Regions from separate parts of the Pseudomonas sp. 43A genome, predicted to be linked through region 2. Evidence: riboswitches for the same ligand, from Rfam matches in the RefSeq annotation. Region 2 holds a riboswitch; each other region holds the start of a gene.
What was found. Region 2 has a riboswitch for cobalamin ahead of HUW52_RS18345 (CbtB domain-containing protein). Riboswitches for the same ligand answer to the same signal wherever they lie in the genome.
Positions count from the first base shown of each region.

Region 1: another riboswitch for cobalamin. It lies ahead of HUW52_RS15190 (TonB-dependent siderophore receptor); the one in region 2 lies ahead of HUW52_RS18345 (CbtB domain-containing protein).
Region 3: another riboswitch for cobalamin. It lies ahead of cobO (cob(I)yrinic acid a,c-diamide adenosyltransferase); the one in region 2 lies ahead of HUW52_RS18345 (CbtB domain-containing protein).

Region 1 is NZ_CP054880.1:3,480,108-3,483,312, reverse strand. It holds gene HUW52_RS15200 (zinc-binding alcohol dehydrogenase family protein) at 1-233, opposite strand, end outside; gene HUW52_RS15195 (LysR family transcriptional regulator) at 344-1,237, shown strand; cobalamin riboswitch at 1,282-1,488, shown strand; gene HUW52_RS15190 (TonB-dependent siderophore receptor) at 1,580-3,205, shown strand, end outside.
Region 2 is NZ_CP054880.1:4,204,717-4,207,921, forward strand. It holds cobalamin riboswitch at 35-247, opposite strand; cobalamin riboswitch at 1,066-1,288, shown strand; gene HUW52_RS18345 (CbtB domain-containing protein) at 1,412-1,609, shown strand; gene HUW52_RS18350 (CbtA family protein) at 1,621-2,322, shown strand; gene HUW52_RS18355 (cobalamin biosynthesis protein) at 2,319-2,732, shown strand; gene cobM (precorrin-4 C(11)-methyltransferase) at 2,814-3,205, shown strand, end outside.
Region 3 is NZ_CP054880.1:5,200,187-5,203,391, reverse strand. It holds gene HUW52_RS22700 (sorbosone dehydrogenase family protein) at 1-560, opposite strand, end outside; gene HUW52_RS22695 (hypothetical protein) at 627-1,211, opposite strand; cobalamin riboswitch at 1,375-1,606, shown strand; gene cobO (cob(I)yrinic acid a,c-diamide adenosyltransferase) at 1,687-2,298, shown strand; gene HUW52_RS22685 (cobyrinate a,c-diamide synthase) at 2,295-3,205, shown strand, end outside.

The sequences.
Region 1 (3,205 bases), 720 kb from region 2:
GTCACTTCAGCGCCGACCTCGCGGACGATACCGGCGGCATCCCAGCCGAGGATTTTCGGTTCCTTGGTGAAAGTGCCCGCGCGCACTTTGGTATCGACCGGGTTGACCGACACCGCACGAACTTCCACGAGCAAATCCCGTGGGCCGGGAGTCGGCACCGGCAGGTCGATGTCCTGCAACGATTGCGGATCTTCAATGGGTAAAGCGTGTTGGGTGAAGGTGATGGCTTTCATGGAAACTCGCTGTCTGAAGAGCTGATGTGCTCACTTGCTGCCATCTTCGACTTCCCAGGCACAAAGAAAAACCAGCAGAATGGGCCAACACTTTCACTGCAGGAGTGAAAATGATCCGCATTGATGATCTTGGTTTGTTCACCCGCAGCGCCGCGCTGGGCAGCTTCACCGCTGCCGCCCTTGAGGCCGATTTATTGCCCGGTCAGGTTGCCGCGGCGATCAAGCGTCTGGAGCGTGAACTCGACGTGCGCCTGTTTGCGCGCACCACCCGCAGCCTGCGATTAACCGCCGAGGGCGAGCAATACTTGCCCACCGCCCACTCGGTGCTGGAGGCGCTAAAGCAAGGCAAGGAAAACCTGCGCGGTGAAAACGCCACGTTGCGCGGCGTGCTGCAAGTGACGGCGCCGTCAGATCTGGGGCGCAACATTTTGCTGCCGTGGCTTACGCTGTTTCGCCGCCAGCACCCGGAACTGACCTTGCGATTTTCTCTGTCGGACCAGATCGCAGACTTGTTTCGCGACCCGGTAGACGTGGCGATTCGATACGGCTCGAATGAAGATGCCAACTACGTGGCGCTGCCGCTGGCACCGTGGAACCGGCGGGTGCTGGTCGCGGCACCGGAATACGTGGAGCGCCACGGATACCCGCAAACACCGGACGATCTGCACAACCACCCTTGCCTGCTCTACCAGCAAGGTGGCCGGGTCTACGACAAGTGGAGCCTTGGCAGTGAAACGATCCAGGTCTCGGGACCGATGTTCAGCGACGACGCCGACGTCGTGCGCCGCTGGGCGTTGAGCGGCGAAGGCATCGCCAACAAATCCTGGCTGGACGTCAGTGCAGACGTGATCGCAGGGCGACTGATCGTGCTGCTGAAGGATTTCCCCGGCAATGCCTCACCGTTGAGTCTGGTGTGTCCGCATCGCAAGCAGATCACCCCGGCGGTGTCTCAGCTTTATACGTGGTTGAGTGGCCAGTTTGCCGCTCTGGAACGCATCCAATAGCCCCCCCGGTGTTGCCACATTGACGAACCGCCCGTCGGATGTTCAGATGCCGCCCTGTTTCAGGTGCCCCCTGCCGCCGTGCATGGGGTGAAACGGGAAACCGGTACGTTCTTTTCGAACAAGTCCGGTGCTGCCCCCGCAACGGTATGCGCGTGATGCTTTCGATACACCACTGTGGCCACTCGGCCATGGGAAGGTGAAAGCCTCGATACGCGCGAGCCCGGAGACCGGCCTGAAATTTCGTTTGGCAAAATCCTGCGGTGGGCGGGCATGGGCCGGTATTGGCTGTGCGCGATGCCTTCTCCTGCATGCTCTTCTGCGAAGATCCTTTTCGAGAAGACAATGATTCGACCTTTCAACACTTCTGCTCCATCTCTATTGCTTGGCTGCCTGTTCAGCCCGTTGCTGCTGGCCGACGACGCGCCGCTGGAACTCAATCAGCAAATCGTTTCTGCACCGTCCGTGGAATCCACCACCGTCGCCGACATGGCGAAGTTCGGCAGCAAAGTCGAAATCGTCAGCCGCGAGCAGATCGAGCGCGCCGGCCCCAGCGCCGATGTCAGCCGCGTCATGCAGATGTTCATTCCCGGCCTTTACGTCGCGCCGAAAAACGGTCCGTTCGATTACGGCACCTATTCGCTGCTCGGCGGGCGCAATGACGACACGCTGATCCTGCTCGACGGCGTACGCCTGAACAATCGCCTGTACGGCGGCCTCTATCTGGACACCCTGCCGGCCAACGCCATCGAACGCATCGAAGTGCTCAAAGGTGGCCAGAGCCTGTTGTTCGGCACCCAAGCCGTTTCCGGTGTGATCAACATCGTCACCCGCAGCCCGCAGTCGCGCAAAGCCTCCGGTGAAGTGAATCTGGGCGTCGACAGTTTCGGCGGCACCAGCGAAGACGCGCGGGTCGAGAATATCTTCACCAACGGTTTCGGCGATCTCGGCCTGCTGGCGTACGTCAGCCACAATGTCTCCGACGGTTACCAGCCGTATCGCAACCGCGACATGAAAAACGTCAGCGAGAAGAACCGTGCCTACGAAGTCACCACCTTCGGCGGCAAGGCCATTCAGTCGTTCGGCGATGATTCGCGGCTGGAACTGTTCTACCAATATGCCGACGCCAACCTCGATTTCGCCCGCCCGGTCGACAATCACACGACCACCAACGATCGCGTGCAGCAGATCGCCACGGCGACCTTCGAGCAGAACATCAACGAGCGCCTGAGCTATTTCGTCAAAGGTCATATCAACGACTGGGACACCCGCTACACGCGCGTCAACAACGTCGCCGGCGGCGGCACCAGAGTCATCAACCACAACGACTATTGGGGCTTTACCGACTGGGGCGTGCAGGCCGAAGGCAAAGCGAAACTACCCGGCGGACATGTGTTGGTGTTCGGCAGCGACAACCAATGGTTCAAGGGTCAGGACGATGTGTTGATCATCGACAACGACAAGGCCGAAGCCCACGCCGTCTACACGCAATTGCGCCCGCAGATCGACGCGCTGCCGAACTGGCACCCGAGCATTGGCGTTCGCCACGAAGCCATGAGCGGCGGCGACGGTGCCACGGTCGGCATGCTCACTTCGCTGTATGACCTCACCGACAACTGGTCCGTGCGTGGCCAATACGGCAGCGCCTACAAACTGCCGAACGCCGAGCAGCTGTTCGTCAACGAACCGGGCGATGAGATCGGCAACCGTAATCTCAAACCGGAAAAAAGCCGCAACGCGGAACTGGGTGTCGACTACAAAGGCTTTCTGCTGGATCGCGAATTCAGCGCCAGCGTGACCCTGTTCAAACGCAAGATCGACGACCTGATCACCCTCGACGGCATTCAGTGGGTCAACGGTGAAGGCCTGGTGCGCATGCGCGGTTTCGAGGCTGACGCGAAACTGGCGCTCAACGATCAGTGGAGCCTGCAAGCGGACATGACCCGCAACCTCACCGAATCGCGCACGGGG
Region 2 (3,205 bases):
AAGCGTTCGCCACCGGATCACCCCGCCCGGTTGTAGTGAGAATCTGTGTCGAGGCAGGTCTCCTGGCTGACGGTGTTCAGGCGTGGGGCCTGGCGTTTGCTGCGCCTTCCCGCTGGCTCATAGATTGAGCTGGCAGTGGCGTGGCAGCGAACATCACCGTTCACAGTTGCGGGGGCAGCCGCGGCATTGACCGCGTTCCCTTCTTAGCTTCGGCGTGGGCCGAAGAACCTCGAAAGCGCAAGGCTACGCATGGTGTGGTTTTGGGTCAATGCTTTGGGGGTTTTGGATTGGGGGCATATCCGTTGCTGCGGGTGCTGCTTCTGGCGGTTTCGCTCTTACAGCGAGTCACCTTTTCCAAACGCCGAAAAGGTAACCCAAAAGGCTTTGCCCCGGCGTACGGCACTTCGCTGAGGCTCAGTGTTCCCTCGCTACGGTGTCCATCCGGGGGCATCGCCTACGGTTTGCTTCGCTGCACCTCCTCTCGATGAATGCGGCTGCGCCGCACGGCGCTGCGCGCCTAACCCCCGGATGAACACCTCCGCTCGGCCTGCCGAAGGGGCAAAAAAGCCAGATCAAAAGCCGGATCAAAAGCCCCTCACCCTAGCCCTCTCCCGGAGGGAGAGGGGACTGATCGAGTTGTTTGGGCGAGGGACGCCGACGTGCGATATCGCGTTGAACTCAGATTCTGAAAAGCTCACAAATCGGCTCCCTCTCCCTCGGGAGAGGGCTGGGGTGAGGGGCAGCAATAACGCAAATCAAAAGCCGAACACCCACGCTCTTCACCACTCAATAGGCCGAGTGTCAGCTCGCCTGCTCTTGATCTTGATCCACGGGCGACGTCGGAAGGCTTCGTTCCGGGATTGATCCGGGCGTGGGAGCGCAACCAAACACAGCGAGAGGAGGTGCAGCGAAGCAAACCGTAGGCGCTGCGCCCGGATCGATCCCGCAGCGAAGGAACTCCGAGCTTTAGCGAGCGGGCCGAACGTCAGGGCGGAACCCTAACAAGCCGTTACCGCAGCAACGGATCCACCCACAAAATTGACTAAAATCCCCGCCTCATGCTCTCCTACACAACTTGTTACGGGTGCCCTTCACAGGGTGAAACGGGAAACCGGTGAATCATGTGCTTTACTCAAGCCCATGTCAGTCCGGTGCTGCCCCCGCAACGGTAAGCGAGCGAAGCGTCAAAACCACTGTGCCAACAAGGCATGGGAAGGTGACGCTTGCAGGTCGGCCTGACGCCAACCCCTCGTGAGCCCGGAGACCGGCCCGCAACACACAGCCCGCACCTTGTGCGTCGCTGAACATAACAAACCCGCGGTGGGCGGGCGCTGTTCGAACCTCTGCGAGCCCGACCCGCAGGGGTTTTCATGCGCTCGATTCACCCACTGACATTCCAGAGGGAAGCGCCATGTCGATCATCAGCAGCACCGGCAGCAACACGGACAAAATTTCCAGCACCACCACCCTTAGCCAACGCCTGACCGCCGCGATCTTCGCGTCGATCCTCGGCGCCAGCCTGGTCTACTTCGCCGGTTTCTCGCACATCGAAGCGGTGCACAACGCCGCCCACGATACCCGCCACAGCGCCGCGTTCCCGTGCCACTGAGACCTGCCGACATGATCAAGCGTATTGCGCAAACCGCAGGTTTCACCGGTCTGCTGGCCGCCCTGCTCCTCACTCTGCTGCAAAGCTTCTGGGTCTCGCCGCTGATTCTGCAGGCGGAAACCTTCGAGAAAGCCGAACCGGTGGCTGAAGTTCACGAACACGCCGCCGGCACCGCTGCGCACACCCACGATGCTGAAGCCTGGGAACCGGAAGACGGTTGGCAGCGCGTGGTCTCGACCACGGGCGGCAATCTGGTGGTAGCCGTCGGTTTCGCCCTGATGCTCGCGGGCCTGTACACCCTGCGCGCCCCGACCAAAACCTCGCAAGGCCTGCTCTGGGGACTGGCCGGTTACGCCACATTCGTACTGGCACCGACGATGGGCCTGCCACCTGAATTGCCCGGCACCGCTGCGGCCGATCTGGCTTCGCGGCAGACGTGGTGGATCGGCACGGCCGCTTCGACCGCTGCCGGCCTGGCTCTCATCGTGTTCAGCCGTCACTGGCTGATGAAGATCCTCGGCGTGGCGATTCTTGCCGTACCGCACGTGATCGGCGCACCGCAGCCGGAAGTGCATTCGATGCTCGCACCCGAGGCATTGGAAGCGCAGTTCAAAATCGCTTCGCAGCTGACCAACGTCGCGTTCTGGCTGGCCCTGGGCCTGATCAGCGCCTGGTTGTTCCGCCGCAAAAACGCTGGCCAATACCACGCATGACCAATGACAGCGCAGCGCCGACCTTCGTGGTCGGCCTGGGCTGCCAGCGCGGCTGCCCGGCCAGCACGCTGCGCGCCTTGCTTGATCAGGCATTACAGGCACATCGCATTGAACTGGAAGCGGTCAAGGCGCTGGCCAGCATCGACTTGAAACGGGATGAACCCGGCCTACAGGAGCTGGCTGCCCAGTTAGCCTTGCCACTGCTGTATTTCAGCAGTGAAGAACTCGCCAGTTACCAGCAACGACTCAGTCACCATTCGCAAATCGCCTACGAACGAACCGGCTGCTACGGCGTTGCCGAGAGTGCTGCGCTGGCCCTCGCCGAACAGTTGATTCAGGCTCCGGCAAAACTGCTGATTTCCCGGCAAAAATACGCTCAGGCAACACTGGCATTGGCCGGCGCGGCGTAAAGTCCCGATAATCCCCGCCATTGATCATGAGCGTTGCTCATCTGCAACGCGGTCGTGCCCTCTTTTACTCAGGATTCAACGATGACTGTCTACTTCATCGGCGCCGGCCCCGGCGACCCGGAATTGATCACTATCAAAGGCCAGCGGCTGATCCGCAGCTGCCCGGTGATTATCTACGCAGGTTCGCTGGTGCCAGCGGCGGTGCTCGACGGCCATCAGGCCGAGACGGTGGTCAACAGCGCTGAATTGCATCTGGAGCAGATCATCGAACTTATCAAGACCGCGCATGCCAAGGGTCAGGATGTGGCGCGGGTGCACTCCGGCGATCCGAGTCTGTATGGCGCGATCGGTGAGCAGATCCGTTATCTGCGTGAGCTGAATATTCCATTCGAGATCATTCCCGGCGTGACTGCGACCGCAGCCTGTGCGGCATTGCTTGGGGCGGAGTTGACTCTGCCGGACGTGTCGCAAAG
Region 3 (3,205 bases), 1.0 Mb from region 2:
GATTTGATCTCGGTCGCGCCGGGTTCGTAGTTGAAGCGCAGCAGGCGATCGGTATCGGCGACGTACAGATCATTGCCGACCAGGGTCATGCCGAACGGCGAGTTGAGGTTCTGCAGAAACACCGTGCGTGTTTCCGCGACGCCATCATGATCGGCGTCACGCAGCAGGGTGATGCGGTTCGGACTCGGTACGCCAGCGCCAGCCTTGCCCATGACCTTTTTCATCACCCAGCCACGAATGCCGCTGCTGTCATCAGGCTTCGGCGGGGCGTTGGTTTCCGCCACCAGCACATCGCCATTGGGTAGCACATAGAGCCAGCGCGGATGATCGAGGCCTTCAGCGAAGGCTGCCACCTGAGTACCGGCCGCTGCGGTCGGTTTGCCGCCCGCGGGCCAGCCGATCGCCGGGGCGATGTTCACCGTCGGAATCAGGGTCTTGTTTGGTTCAGGTAATTTCGGTGACGGGCCGGTGCCGTCGGAGACTTGCAGGCTGGAGGTTTCACCGCAGGCGGCGAGACCTCCGGCGAAGGCGATGACAAAAACGAGCTGGGGCTTGCGCATTGCTGATCTTCCCTATGAATGCATTCCTAATCATAGAGGAGGGCGCAAGCCCGATGGTTCAACTGCTCAGCCGCGGGCTTCCTTGAACAGCACGGCAATGCCCGGGTGATAGTTGCCGGCTTCGCTGCGCAATTTGCGGTAGGCGTAGGGGAAATACCAGGCGACCGCGCAGGTGTGTTCCTTTTGCAGGTCGTCGACCATGTCTTGCAGCTCTTCGGGGCTGGCGCTGTGCTGGGCTTTTTGCGGCGCGACAAACAGGCAGCCGAGCTTGAGGTCGCTGGCATAACTGATGCGCTTGGCGTCGTTGGTGATGTCCAGCAGAGCTTGAGTCAGATTCAGGTTGGTGACCTTTGGCCAGCGCTGAGTGGCCTGGATAAAGGCGCGGTCTTCGGCACCGGCGAGAAACAGATCGGCGCGGGCATTGCGCTCGCCTTCTTCATTCTGTTTGCGCGTGGCAGTGTCATTCAAAGTGACCAGCTCAGCCATCCAGGCTGCGGCCGAGAGCAATCCGAGATTGGCTTTCTCGTCATGCCAGTAAGGCGTGTCGCTGTCGCCGCGCACGGCGTTGTAACGGTCGATACAGTCAAACCAGCGTTCAAGCACCGGGCGCAGGAATTCCAGGCGCGGGTTGCTGATGATCATGCCTTGCATCGTCATCATCCTTTATTGTTGTAGTGGGCTTTTCGGGAAAAGCATGGCTCTTTGATATCATTTGTATCAGTGTGGCACAAGATTGGCGTCAGATAATTGATCGACGGCAGTTATTCGCCCGCTGACCGCCTCTTTAATTGACGCTCCACCCCCAACCCTCTAACCTTCGCGGCTTGTTTCAGGTGCTCTGTGACCAGTGTCGACAGAGTGAAACAGGGAAGCCGGTGAGGGTTGTCTTCAAGCGAAGAGCCACCACGATCCCGGCGCTGCCCCCGCAACGGTAAATGAGTGAAAACTGCGCCTTGAGCCACTGCCTCGAAAGAAGCGGGAAGGCGCGCAGTCAGGCGAAACGCCGCTCATGAGCCCGGAGACCGGCCTGATCCATCCAGCGGCATCACGGTGGGCGATGCCAGGCTTTTTGCCGTCTATTCTTGTGCCTGCCCGCCGTTATCCAGCCCCAACGGAGAGCTCCCCCATGACTGATTCCCCCGAGCGCGACGAACGCCACCTGGCGCGTATGCAGCGCAAAAAAGCCGTGATCGATGAACGCATCGCCAACTCGCCCGATGAGTGCGGCCTGGTGCTGGTGCTGACCGGCAACGGCAAAGGTAAAAGCAGCTCGGCCTTCGGCATGCTCGCCCGCGCCATGGGCCACGGCATGCAGTGCGGTGTGGTGCAGTTCATCAAGGGCCGTAACAGCACCGGTGAGGAGTTGTTCTTCCGCCGCTTCCCAGAGCAGGTGCGTTTCCACGTGATGGGCGAAGGTTTCACCTGGGAAACCCAGGATCGTCAGCGCGACATCGCCGCCGCCGAAGCCGCGTGGGCCGTTTCCCGCGAACTGCTGCGCGATCCGTCGATCGGTCTGGTGGTGCTCGACGAACTCAACATCGCCCTCAAGCACGGTTATCTCGATCTCGATCAGGTGCTCAGCGATCTGCAGGCGCGTCCGCCGATGCAGCACGTAATCGTCACCGGTCGCGCGGCCAAGCCGGAAATGATCGAAATGGGCGACACCGTGACTGAAATGGGCATGCTCAAACACGCCTTCCAGGCCGGCATCAAAGCGCAGAAAGGCGTCGAACTTTGAATCAACCACGTCACTGCCCGGCGGTCCTCATCGCCGCGCCGGCCTCCGGTCAGGGCAAGACCACCGTCACCGCCGCGCTCGCCCGTTTGCATCGCAATCAGGGGCGCAAGGTGCGCGTGTTCAAATGCGGTCCGGACTTTCTCGACCCGATGATTCTCGAGCGCGCCAGCGGTGCGCCGGTGTATCAACTGGACATGTGGATGGTCGGCGAGCAGGAAAGTCGTCGCCTGTTGTGGGAAGCCGCCAATGAGGCGGATCTGATTCTGATCGAAGGCGTGATGGGCCTGTTCGACGGCACGCCTTCCAGCGCCGATCTGGCGCGGCACTTCGGTGTGCCGGTGCTCGGTGTGATCGACGGCACGGCGATGGCGCAGACCTTTGGTGCGCTGGCGCTGGGCCTGGCGAAGTATCAACCGGATTTGCCATTTGCCGGCGTGTTGGCCAATCGTGTCGGCACCTTGCGCCATGCGCAATTGCTCGAAGGCAGTCTCACGGAAGGTCTGCGTTGGTACGGCGCGTTGTCCCGCGAGACTGGCATCGAACTGCCGAGCCGCCATCTCGGTCTGGTGCAGGCCAGCGAACTGAATGACCTGGATGTGCGTCTCGACGCCGCTGCCGACGCACTGGCCAGCAGTTGCGAGGTAGCGCTGCCACCGGCCGTGGAGTTCGCCGCGCCTGACGTCATCGCTGTCGAGCCGCTGCTGAAGGGTGTGCGCATTGCCGTTGCGCGTGATGAGGCGTTTGCCTTCACCTATGGAGCGAGTCTCGATCTGTTGCGCGCGATGGGCGCCGAGCTGAGTTTCTTCTCGCCGATTCGCGATACGCAATTACCTGAAGCGGACAGCTTGTATCTGCCCGGTGGTTATCCGGAACTGCATCACGTTGCGTTGTCGCAAAACACCGCGAT